Regions from separate parts of the Bradyrhizobium sp. WSM4874 genome, predicted to be linked through region 1. Evidence: predicted binding sites of a transcription regulator. Region 1 holds the regulator's gene; the other holds the start of a gene.
The links. Region 1 encodes LexA, which represses DNA repair genes until DNA is damaged. Its sites were predicted from a motif close to TGTTCNNNNTGTGTTCNG; they were not measured.
Positions count from the first base shown of each region.

Region 1 (4,464 bases):
GCAGCGGCTCGCCAGCCAGAGCGCGCTGGCGCTGACGCAGCGTGGTGACGGTTTTGTGGTTCAGGCGGTGAGGGCGAGAGGCACGAGCCGCCCCTGGTTACCGGCCGGCGCCGGCGAGGGTGATTTCGACGGCAGCCTTGCGCCTAAGACGACCGCGCCCCGCACCAAGGACGCAACGCCGGCGGAGACCGACTTGCAGGCCGACGATTGATCGGATCGGTTACAAGTACCAGGCCAGCACGGCGTCGAGCCTGGAATTGCCGATGACCGGCAGGGCCACCATCCGGCTCAGTCCGGCTGTGCAGGCTTCGAAACCGGCGACCGAGCCGTCATGCGCGAGCTCATTGTTGAGCGCGGGCATGCCGGTCGCCCAGGCCCCGCCGATGCTGCCTTCGCCTCTGGCAATGGATTTTTCCGCATAGAGCGCGGCAAGGTCGGTCTGCGCGCTGCAATCGCCGGCGCGGAACACCAGTGCCGAGTGGGTCTCGTTCGGGATCCAGATTTCGAAGCGTCGCGCAATCGGCGTGGCCTGCGCGGAGAGGAATGTCAGGACCCAGGTCTGGTCCGTGCCGGTCCGATAGGGCACGCCGACGCCGCAATTGATCCCGACCTTGGCTGCGTCCTCCCAGCGCAGAAAACTCCTGGCGTCGTGCAGGTTCTTGATGATCAGCGGCAGCCCCGCCTTCCAGGTGCGGCCAGGCAGGCCAAAGCCGCGAGGAAATTTAGTGTGGCGGGAGTTGAATTCGAACATGTCGGCGGTGCCATAATAGCCATCGACGAGCCCCATCTCGTGGGAAGCATCTGGGTCGTTGTGCCAAAGCTCGATCGCCCCGACATGCGCTTCGTCGTCGCCGCAGAACAGCACCATGACGGCTTGCAGGAATTCACCCGCAAACACCGGCACCGCGACGCCGCAGGTGAGGCCGGCCGCGAGCGCCTGATCGGTCCGTTTGAAATAGGAGTTGGCGAATTTGGTGAGGATCACGGGGTGGCCCGCGGCCCAGGCCTTGCCCGGAAGTCCCTCGTCATACCCGAAGTGCAGCTCTTCGCTGACGGCCTTGAACGCGGACAGCCCTTCGTCGTAGAGGCCGCCGCCAAACTTCAGCCGCATGCGCGTCCGATCGGGCACCCAGAGTTCAACGACGCGAAGGAAGGTTTTCATCGAGCGTGTCCGCCGTCTCAAGCCCTGACAGCATCGGTCATTTGGCTGCGAAGCGGACGTTCAAACTTCAGGCAGGGCGGCTCAAACTTCGTGCGGCGGAGAGGTGCAAGGGCTTGGTCCATCCGATTGGATTTCGCGGACGCAAGCCACACCATCTCGCCGGCCGCGGCCGGCGATGGCAATTCAATCCTGACCCCCGACCTCGTAGCCGGAGGCGGCTGTGTCAGCCGATCGGCAGGTGCGTGACGGTCGGCGGCCGGTCGGCGACGATCTGCGCCTTGTGCTCGCGCTCGGCCACCGACTGAGTTACCGGCAGTTGCAGCACGGTCGCGCGCTGGCCTTCGACGAGCTGCGTCACCAGCACATATTTGCCGTCCGGGAATTCGATCGCATCATGATGGCGGTCGGGAATGTGCGGATCGATCTTGCCGAACTTGCCCACGCGGGAATTGATGGTGCGCGTCCAGATCCAGCGATTGTCGTAACGGACGTCGTCGGCGAAGGCGAGCTCCGTCCCTGGCAGCAGGCAGACGGCAACAGACGGATCGGCTGCGGAGGCGAAGCCGCGCGTCGAGGTGCCGCGGAAGCTTGTCGTGACGATCGTCTCGCCGACTTCGGCGGGGCGCGACGCGACGGCATGCAGGCTGTAGTCACACATCGGGTGCTCCTCATGCTGGGATAGCTACCCGCGTCTCTTATCGAGGCGCAGGCCTCTATCAGAGTGGAAGCACGAACGCTCTGCTTGGTTGTGGGCAAATCTGCGGCTGGCTTCTGCAAGCCGCGATCACATTATCTTTCCCGAATTCAATAGGAACAAAGCCCGTTGCGATGCATTCGGGAGGCGCATGCGCGAACATTGCCGGCTTGTCTGCAACGGTCGAACTTGATCGCTGGCCGGTGTTTCCTCGAACACTCGAGCCGCGAAGCGGTGCTGTTTGAAGCGGTGCCGTTTCCGTGGGCGTCGCGAGGAGCCAGCGCCGGAGGAGGGGCAGGATAGTCTGTGCAGAACCAGAACGACTATCCAGCCGGAGCGGACGATGATCCGCTCCAATCTCTGACCGGCGATGCCGGTGGAAGCGCGCGAGGCGCCAAGCACTTCCGGTATGAAGCACTTCCGGTATCAGTACTTCCGGTAAAGCCCGATCAGCTTGCCCTGAATCTTCACCCGGTTGGGCGGCAGGATGCGGACCTCATAGGCCGCGTTGGCGGGCTCGAGCGCGATCGAGGCACCGCGACGGCGGAAGCGCTTCAGCGTCGCTTCCTCGTCGTCGATCAGCGCCACCACGATGTCGCCGGTATCGGCGCTCTCGTTGCGCTGGATCAGTGCCATGTCGCCGTCAAGAATGCCGGCCTCGACCATGGAATCGCCGCGCACTTCGAGCGCGTAATGCTCGCCCGAGCCGAGCATGTCAGGCGGTACGCTGATGGTATGGCTGCGGGTCTGCAACGCCTCGATCGGCGTGCCGGCCGCGATGCGGCCCATCACCGGCACCGCGACGGGACGCTCGCCCTCGTCAGCCGACAGGCTGGAGCTCGCACGCACCTTGCCGAGATTGCCCTCGATGACGCTCGGCGTGAAGCCGCGCCGGCTGCCTGCGGCTGCCTGGAGCTCCGGCAGCTTAATGACTTCAATCGCACGGGCGCGGTTGGGCAGGCGTCGGATGAAGCCACGCTCCTCGAGCGCCGTGATCAGGCGATGGATGCCTGACTTCGAGCGCAGGTCGAGCGCATCCTTCATCTCGTCGAAGGAGGGCGGCACGCCGCTTTCCTTCAGACGTTCACTGATGAACCGCAGAAGCTCGTATTGTTTGCGCGTTAACATCTCGACCAAAGTCCCCCGGTTGATGTCGTCCGATTCCGAGACGCTGAATTCGGCAATAAGCCGCTACATGCTCGAAACAAATCATGAACGGACACTATATGTTCGATACATGTTCCGCAACTGCTTAATTTACCGTGAACAGAGCAAAGTTCGCGGAACGCGCGTTGCCGAGGCGCTCAGACGGGGAGCCGCAGCACTTCGCAAGCCGTGCCAGCTTCGGCCTTCGGCGCGAACGGAGCGCGCACGAGAAGTACCTGTGCTGCAGCGAGATTCGCAAGCAGCGAAGAGTCCTGATGATTGACGGGAAGAACGACGCGTGTGCCGTCGTCACGCTCCTCCAGATGCGCGCGCAGATAGTCCTCGCGCTGGTCGTTGGCGCCGACGTCGCGGCCGAGCACGGCGCTTTCACGGCGATGGTGAATCACAGAACGGCCAGACAGGGCGCGAATCAGAGGCACCAGGAACAGGAAAGCGCACACGTAGGACGACACGGGATTGCCCGGCAGGCCGATCACACCCATTGTGCCGAGCCGACCGTGCATCATCGGCTTGCCTGGCCGCATCGCGATTTTCCAGAACGCCATCGCGATGCCTTCGTCCCTCAGTGCCTGCTGGACCAGATCGTGGTCGCCGACCGATGCGCCGCCGGTCGTGATCAGGATGTCGGCGCCGCTCTCGCGGGCGCGGCGGATGCCGGTGGTGGTGGCCTCCAGCGTGTCGGCGGCAATACCGAGGTCGATGGTCTCGGCGCCCTCGCTGCGGGCGAGCGCGTGCAGGGCGTAGCCGTTGGAATAGACGATCTGGCCGTGACCGGGCGTGGTGCCCGGCATCACCAGCTCGTCGCCGGTGGCGAGAATCGCGACCTTCGGACGCCTGAAAACGGCAAGGCGCGGATGGTTCATCCCGGCGGCGAGCGCGAGGTCGCGCTCGGTGAGACGGCTTCCCTTGCGCAGGAGCACGTCGCCCTCGCGGAAATCGACGCCGGCGGGACGGATGTGCCGTCCGGCGATCGCGGCTTCCTTGATCGTGATACGCTTGCCGGCGGCGACCGTGTCCTCCTGGATCACGACGGCGTCCGCGCCACCGGGAACGACGCCGCCGGTGAAGATCCGCACGGCCTCGCCGGCGCCGACCGTCCCCGCGAACGGTCGGCCTGCCGCGACTTCGCCGATGACGGTGAGCTCCGAATCGATCGTCGCGGCATCGGCCGCGCGCACCGCGTAGCCGTCCATCGCGGACATCGCCTGCGGCGGCTGCGTGCGTCGCGCCGCGACGTCACGCGCGAGCACGCGATGGTAGGCCTCGTCGAGGGAAATCATTTCTTCGGGCAGCGGCTCTGCACCCGCCAGCACCGCGGCAAGCGCGTCAGAAACCGGCATCAAGGCCACGGCGAAAACTCCTGCTCGGCACGTTCGGGCGAATGTTCCGCAAGTCTTCTAGCCGAGCGCGGGCGCAGAGGCAAAAACGGCTGAGCGAGCGC
Region 1 covers NZ_JBVVPR010000002.1:97,305-101,768, forward strand. The annotation lists gene AC0L3P_RS02770 (ComEC/Rec2 family competence protein) at 1-211, shown strand, start outside; gene AC0L3P_RS02775 (GAF domain-containing protein) at 221-1,162, opposite strand; gene AC0L3P_RS02780 (hypothetical protein) at 1,386-1,820, opposite strand; gene lexA (transcriptional repressor LexA) at 2,283-2,984, opposite strand; gene AC0L3P_RS02790 (molybdopterin molybdotransferase MoeA) at 3,161-4,372, opposite strand.

Region 2 (4,464 bases), on a different contig from region 1:
CCGTTGCTCTCGCGAGCGCTGTCGCCCTGCTCCAGTACATCGAAGTCAAAGCGCGTGCCGACCAGCGCGCCGCGCGCCTGTCCGGCAAGCGCGCAATAGGCGTCGTTGGCGAAGGTGATGCGGCCGCTTGTGTCGCGCAGCACGATCAGATCGCCCTGCTGTTCGAACAGGCTGCGGGCGCGCTCCTCGGCCTCCTTCAGCTCCCAATTGCGGTCGATCAGCGTTTCGTTGTGGGCGGCCAGCGCACGCATGCGCTTGTTGACGAAGCGCAGGCGCATGCTGAGCGTGGCGAGGCCGAGGCAGGCGAGCGCGAACAGGAAGCTGACGCCGATCGCAAACGCATTGGGATCGTAGCCGGACGTCTCGGACCGGCTGCCCGAGACAAACCCATAGGCGCCGCCGAAGGTCGCCGAGAAGATCATGAAGGAGCGGATCGCGAAGGCGCTTCTGGGGTACTGTCGCCTGAAGCGGCGCATGCGCACCTTGATCCGGAACGTCCGATCCATCGCCACCGACCCGACTCTTTTCTTAAAACGCTGTGCTCGCTGTAAACGACGATGTGCCGCCGAGCTTGCGAACAGTTTGATGCCCTGCGACCGCCTCCAAACAGGGTTGACGATGCGTTAACGGCGCCAAGCGAGGGGGCTCAAAGCGAAGCGGCCTGGAGATGGCGGTGGCCGCCGCGGGCGCCGACGATGAGCGCCGCCGCCTCGCGCTGCGAGAACGTCTTCGAGCGGACATAGATGCGGTAATCCGCCGGCCCCTCGGTGGAGAGATAGACCACCTGACCGCCGTCGACGGGTTGTGCGGCAATCGAGATCAGGCGAGTCGAGGGGTTGGCCTGGCAGGATTCCGATTCCGAACCGGGCCCGTCGTCGACGACGGCGAAGTCGGCAGCGTCCGCGTCCTCGGTGATCTGAACCCGCACCGTGGCGCGCGCGGGATCATCGGTGAAGGCGACATGCATGCCGGCGGTCCAGAACAGCGACGTCAGCTCGACCGAGGTGTCGCCGAGGACGATGCAGGGATGCGAGACCGATCCGATCTCACTGCGCGCGAACACCGCGGCCGCCAACAGGGGAACAACCGAGGCCAGGATCTTGAAACGCAACATGACACGCTACTCGCCGGGCCCTGGGGAAACTCATGGCGGGAACTGATGGGCCTTATGGTTTGCAGAGCGTAAAGGAAACTCGTTACCGCCGGGTTGATGCGCTGGATGATCACGCCAACTGGCGCACATCCTCTGCGAGTGCGCGGTAGGACAGCGCCTCGGCGAGATGCAGCCGGCCGATCCTGTCGGCGCCGTCGAGATCGGCAAGCGTGCGCGCCACCCGCAGCACGCGGTGATAGCCGCGCGCCGACAGCCGCATGGTCTCGGCGGCGTCGCGCAGCAGCTTCTGGCCTTGCGCATCCGGCTTGGCGATCTCCTCCAGCACCGAGGCCGGGGCTTCGGCATTGGTGCGGACCTTCGGCAGGCCGGCATTAGCGTAGCGCGCGAGCTGGATGTCGCGCGCGGCGGCCACGCGCGCGGCGACTTCGGCAGAGCCCTCCGCCGGCGGCGGCAGGATCAAATCGGCCGCGGTCACGGCGGGAACCTCGATGCGCAAATCGATGCGGTCCATCAGCGGCCCCGAGATGCGGGCCTGGTAATCGCCGGTGCAGCGATCGATGCGGCCGCGCTTGCAGGCATAGCCGGGCTCGAACGCATTGCCACAGCGGCACGGATTCATCGCCGCGATCAGCATGAAGCGTGCGGGATAGGTGACGCGGTGATTGGCGCGGGACACCGAGACTTCGCCGTTCTCCAGCGGCTGGCGCAGCGAATCCAGCACGCGCGGATCGAATTCGGGGAGCTCGTCGAGGAACAGCACACCCTGATGCGCGAGCGAGATCTCGCCGGGCCGCGCGCGCATGCCGCCGCCGGTAAGCGCGGCCATGCTGGCGGAATGATGCGGGGAGCGAAACGGCCGCCGCGCCGTCAGCGCGCCGCCCTCGATCTCGCCGGCAACAGAGGCGATCATCGAGACCTCGAGCAACTCGCCCGGTGACAGCGGCGGCAGGATCGAGGGCAGGCGTGCCGCCAGCATCGATTTGCCGGCGCCGGGCGCGCCGATCATGAGCAGGTGATGGCCGCCGGCGGCCGCGATCTCCAGCGCCCGCTTGGCGCTCTCCTGTCCCTTGATGTCGCGCAGGTCGAGCGGCGAGGCTGCGGCTTCGTGCACCTTCGGCACGGGCCGCGACAGCACCTGCGTTCCCTTGAAATGGTTGGCGATCTGGATCAGTGAACTTGCGGCGATGATCTGGATGTCCGGGCTCGCCCACGCCGCTTCCGAGCCGCAAGCCGCCGGACAGATCAGCCCCTCCTCGCGCACGTTGGCGCCGATCGCGGCGGGAAGAACGCCGGCCACGGGCGCAATCGATCCGTCGAGGCCAAGCTCGCCCAGAACGGTGAAGCCGGTCAGCGCATCCGGTGGAATCGCGCCGATCGCCCCCATCAGCCCGAGCGCGATCGGCAGGTCATAATGGCTGCCCTCCTTGGGCAGATCGGCGGGCGCGAGATTGACGGTGATCCGCCGCGCCGGCAGCGCCAGCCCCGAGGCGATCAGCGCCGAGCGGACCCGCTCGCGCGCTTCCGACACCGCCTTGTCCGGGAGCCCTACGATCGCGAAAGCCGGCAGACCCGGCGCGACCTGCACCTGCACGTCGACCGCGCGGGCCTCGATCCCCTCAAAGGCGACGGTAGAAACCCGCTGAACCATGCCCGAACCAGCCTGCCCTTTTGCACAATTAGGGGTAGCAGAGCGGGCCACTTCTGGCAAGAACAATACGGGAACGTGTCGAGGGGGGCCGCAAGACCCTAACCCATCGTAAACACGACGAAGACACTACGCCTCGAATGCAAACTGCTCCGCTCAGCACATTCCAACGAATGTCCGCTACTCCTAGGGCTGCGGGATGGGCCGTGGTCTAACGGGTGAACAATTCAAATGCTTGCAAATCGCCGGAGAAGCGAACGACGGATGTGCACGCGGCTCGCCAAGATTCATTTTGGCGCGGGTTCGCTGCCGCGGGACTGCACGATCACGGATATTTCGGATGGCGGCGTGAAAGTCGTCGCGGAATTTCTGGAAGTGCCGCCGCAATTCACCATCATCTTCGCGCCCGACTATTCCCGCCAGTGCCGCCTGCGCTGGCGCATCGGCTGCGAGTTCGGCGCTGAATTCACCGACTGAGCTACGGAAGCGCCCCGCCTTAACGGGACTTTAGCGTTAATCGGTAAGCATCTCTGATCAGTCGCCGAGTGATCAGAGTATGTCCAAGCGTTTGTCTGTCGCCTCTCCTCCGGCGAGATATCTGTTTTCCGCGCTTCTGATCCTGGCCCTCGGCGGCTGTCAGACTACCGGCATCGAGGACATCACCGGCGCGCTCGGCGGAAAGTCGGACACGGCCGGCAGGGCCGACGCCAAGCCGGAAGCAAAGCCGGACATGGATGCGCTGCGCGAGCGCTATCGCGCCAAGCCTGGCGATCCCAACGTCGCGCTCGAATACGGCAAGGCGTTGCGCCAGACTGGCCAGCGCGCGCAGGCGCTCGCGGTGCTGGAGCAGGCCGTGCTCGCCCATTCCACCAACAAGGCGCTGCTCGCGGGCTATGGCCGCGCGCTCGCCGACAGCGGCAGTTTCCAGCAGGCGTTCGACGTCCTCGGTCGGGCGCATTCGCCCGAGGATCCCGACTGGCATATCCTGTCGGCGCAGGGCGCCGCGCTCGATCAGCTCGGTCGCAACGAGGAGGCCCAGCAATACTACGCCGCCGCGCTGAAGATCGTGCCGGAGGAGCCGTCGGTGCTGTCCAATCTCGGGCTGTCCTACATGCTGCAGAACAATCTGCCGCGAGCAGAGGAAACGATGCGCCGGGCGCACGAGCGCAATCCCGCTGATTCCCGCGTGCGCGCCAATCTCGCGCTCGTGCTGGGACTGCAAGGAAAGCAGGCCGAGGCCGAAACCATGGTGAAGGCGGACCTGCCGCCGGATCAGGCGGCGGCAAAGGTCACGGCGCTGCGGCAGTTGCTGGTGAAGAAGCAGCAGCGGGCCGAGAAGTAACCCGCCCGCGCGCGTGTCAGGACGCCTTGGTCAGGACGCTTTGCGATGCGGGGCTGACGCGCGTCCCGACCTGCCCTTCAGCCTCTTCAGCAGCAGCCCGAGCAGCGAACGCTTCGGCTTCTTCACTTCGCCGCGCCCGGCGAGGCGGTTCGCCATGTTCTGGAACAGCTCGGTGGTGCGGTGGCTCTTGGAGACCTCCGCGATCATCTGGCCGTTGTTGGCCGCGGTCGAGAACAGCTTCGAATCGAACGGGATCACCGCGATTGGCTGGCTCTCCATGGTCTTGGCGAATGCCTTGACCTCGATCTCCGCCCGCTTGGGCATGCCGACCTGGTTGATGCAGTAGAGCGGTGGCCGGTCGTT
Region 2 covers NZ_JBVVPR010000054.1:27,848-32,311, forward strand. The annotation lists gene AC0L3P_RS34555 (ATP-binding protein) at 1-506, opposite strand, end outside; gene AC0L3P_RS34560 (hypothetical protein) at 647-1,114, opposite strand; gene AC0L3P_RS34565 (YifB family Mg chelatase-like AAA ATPase) at 1,224-2,762, opposite strand; gene AC0L3P_RS34570 (PilZ domain-containing protein) at 2,991-3,236, shown strand; gene AC0L3P_RS34575 (tetratricopeptide repeat protein) at 3,316-4,101, shown strand; gene AC0L3P_RS34580 (CpaE/TadZ family protein) at 4,132-4,464, opposite strand, start outside.
Region 2: the regulator LexA is predicted to act here: its motif matches at 2,821-2,838, upstream of AC0L3P_RS34565 (YifB family Mg chelatase-like AAA ATPase).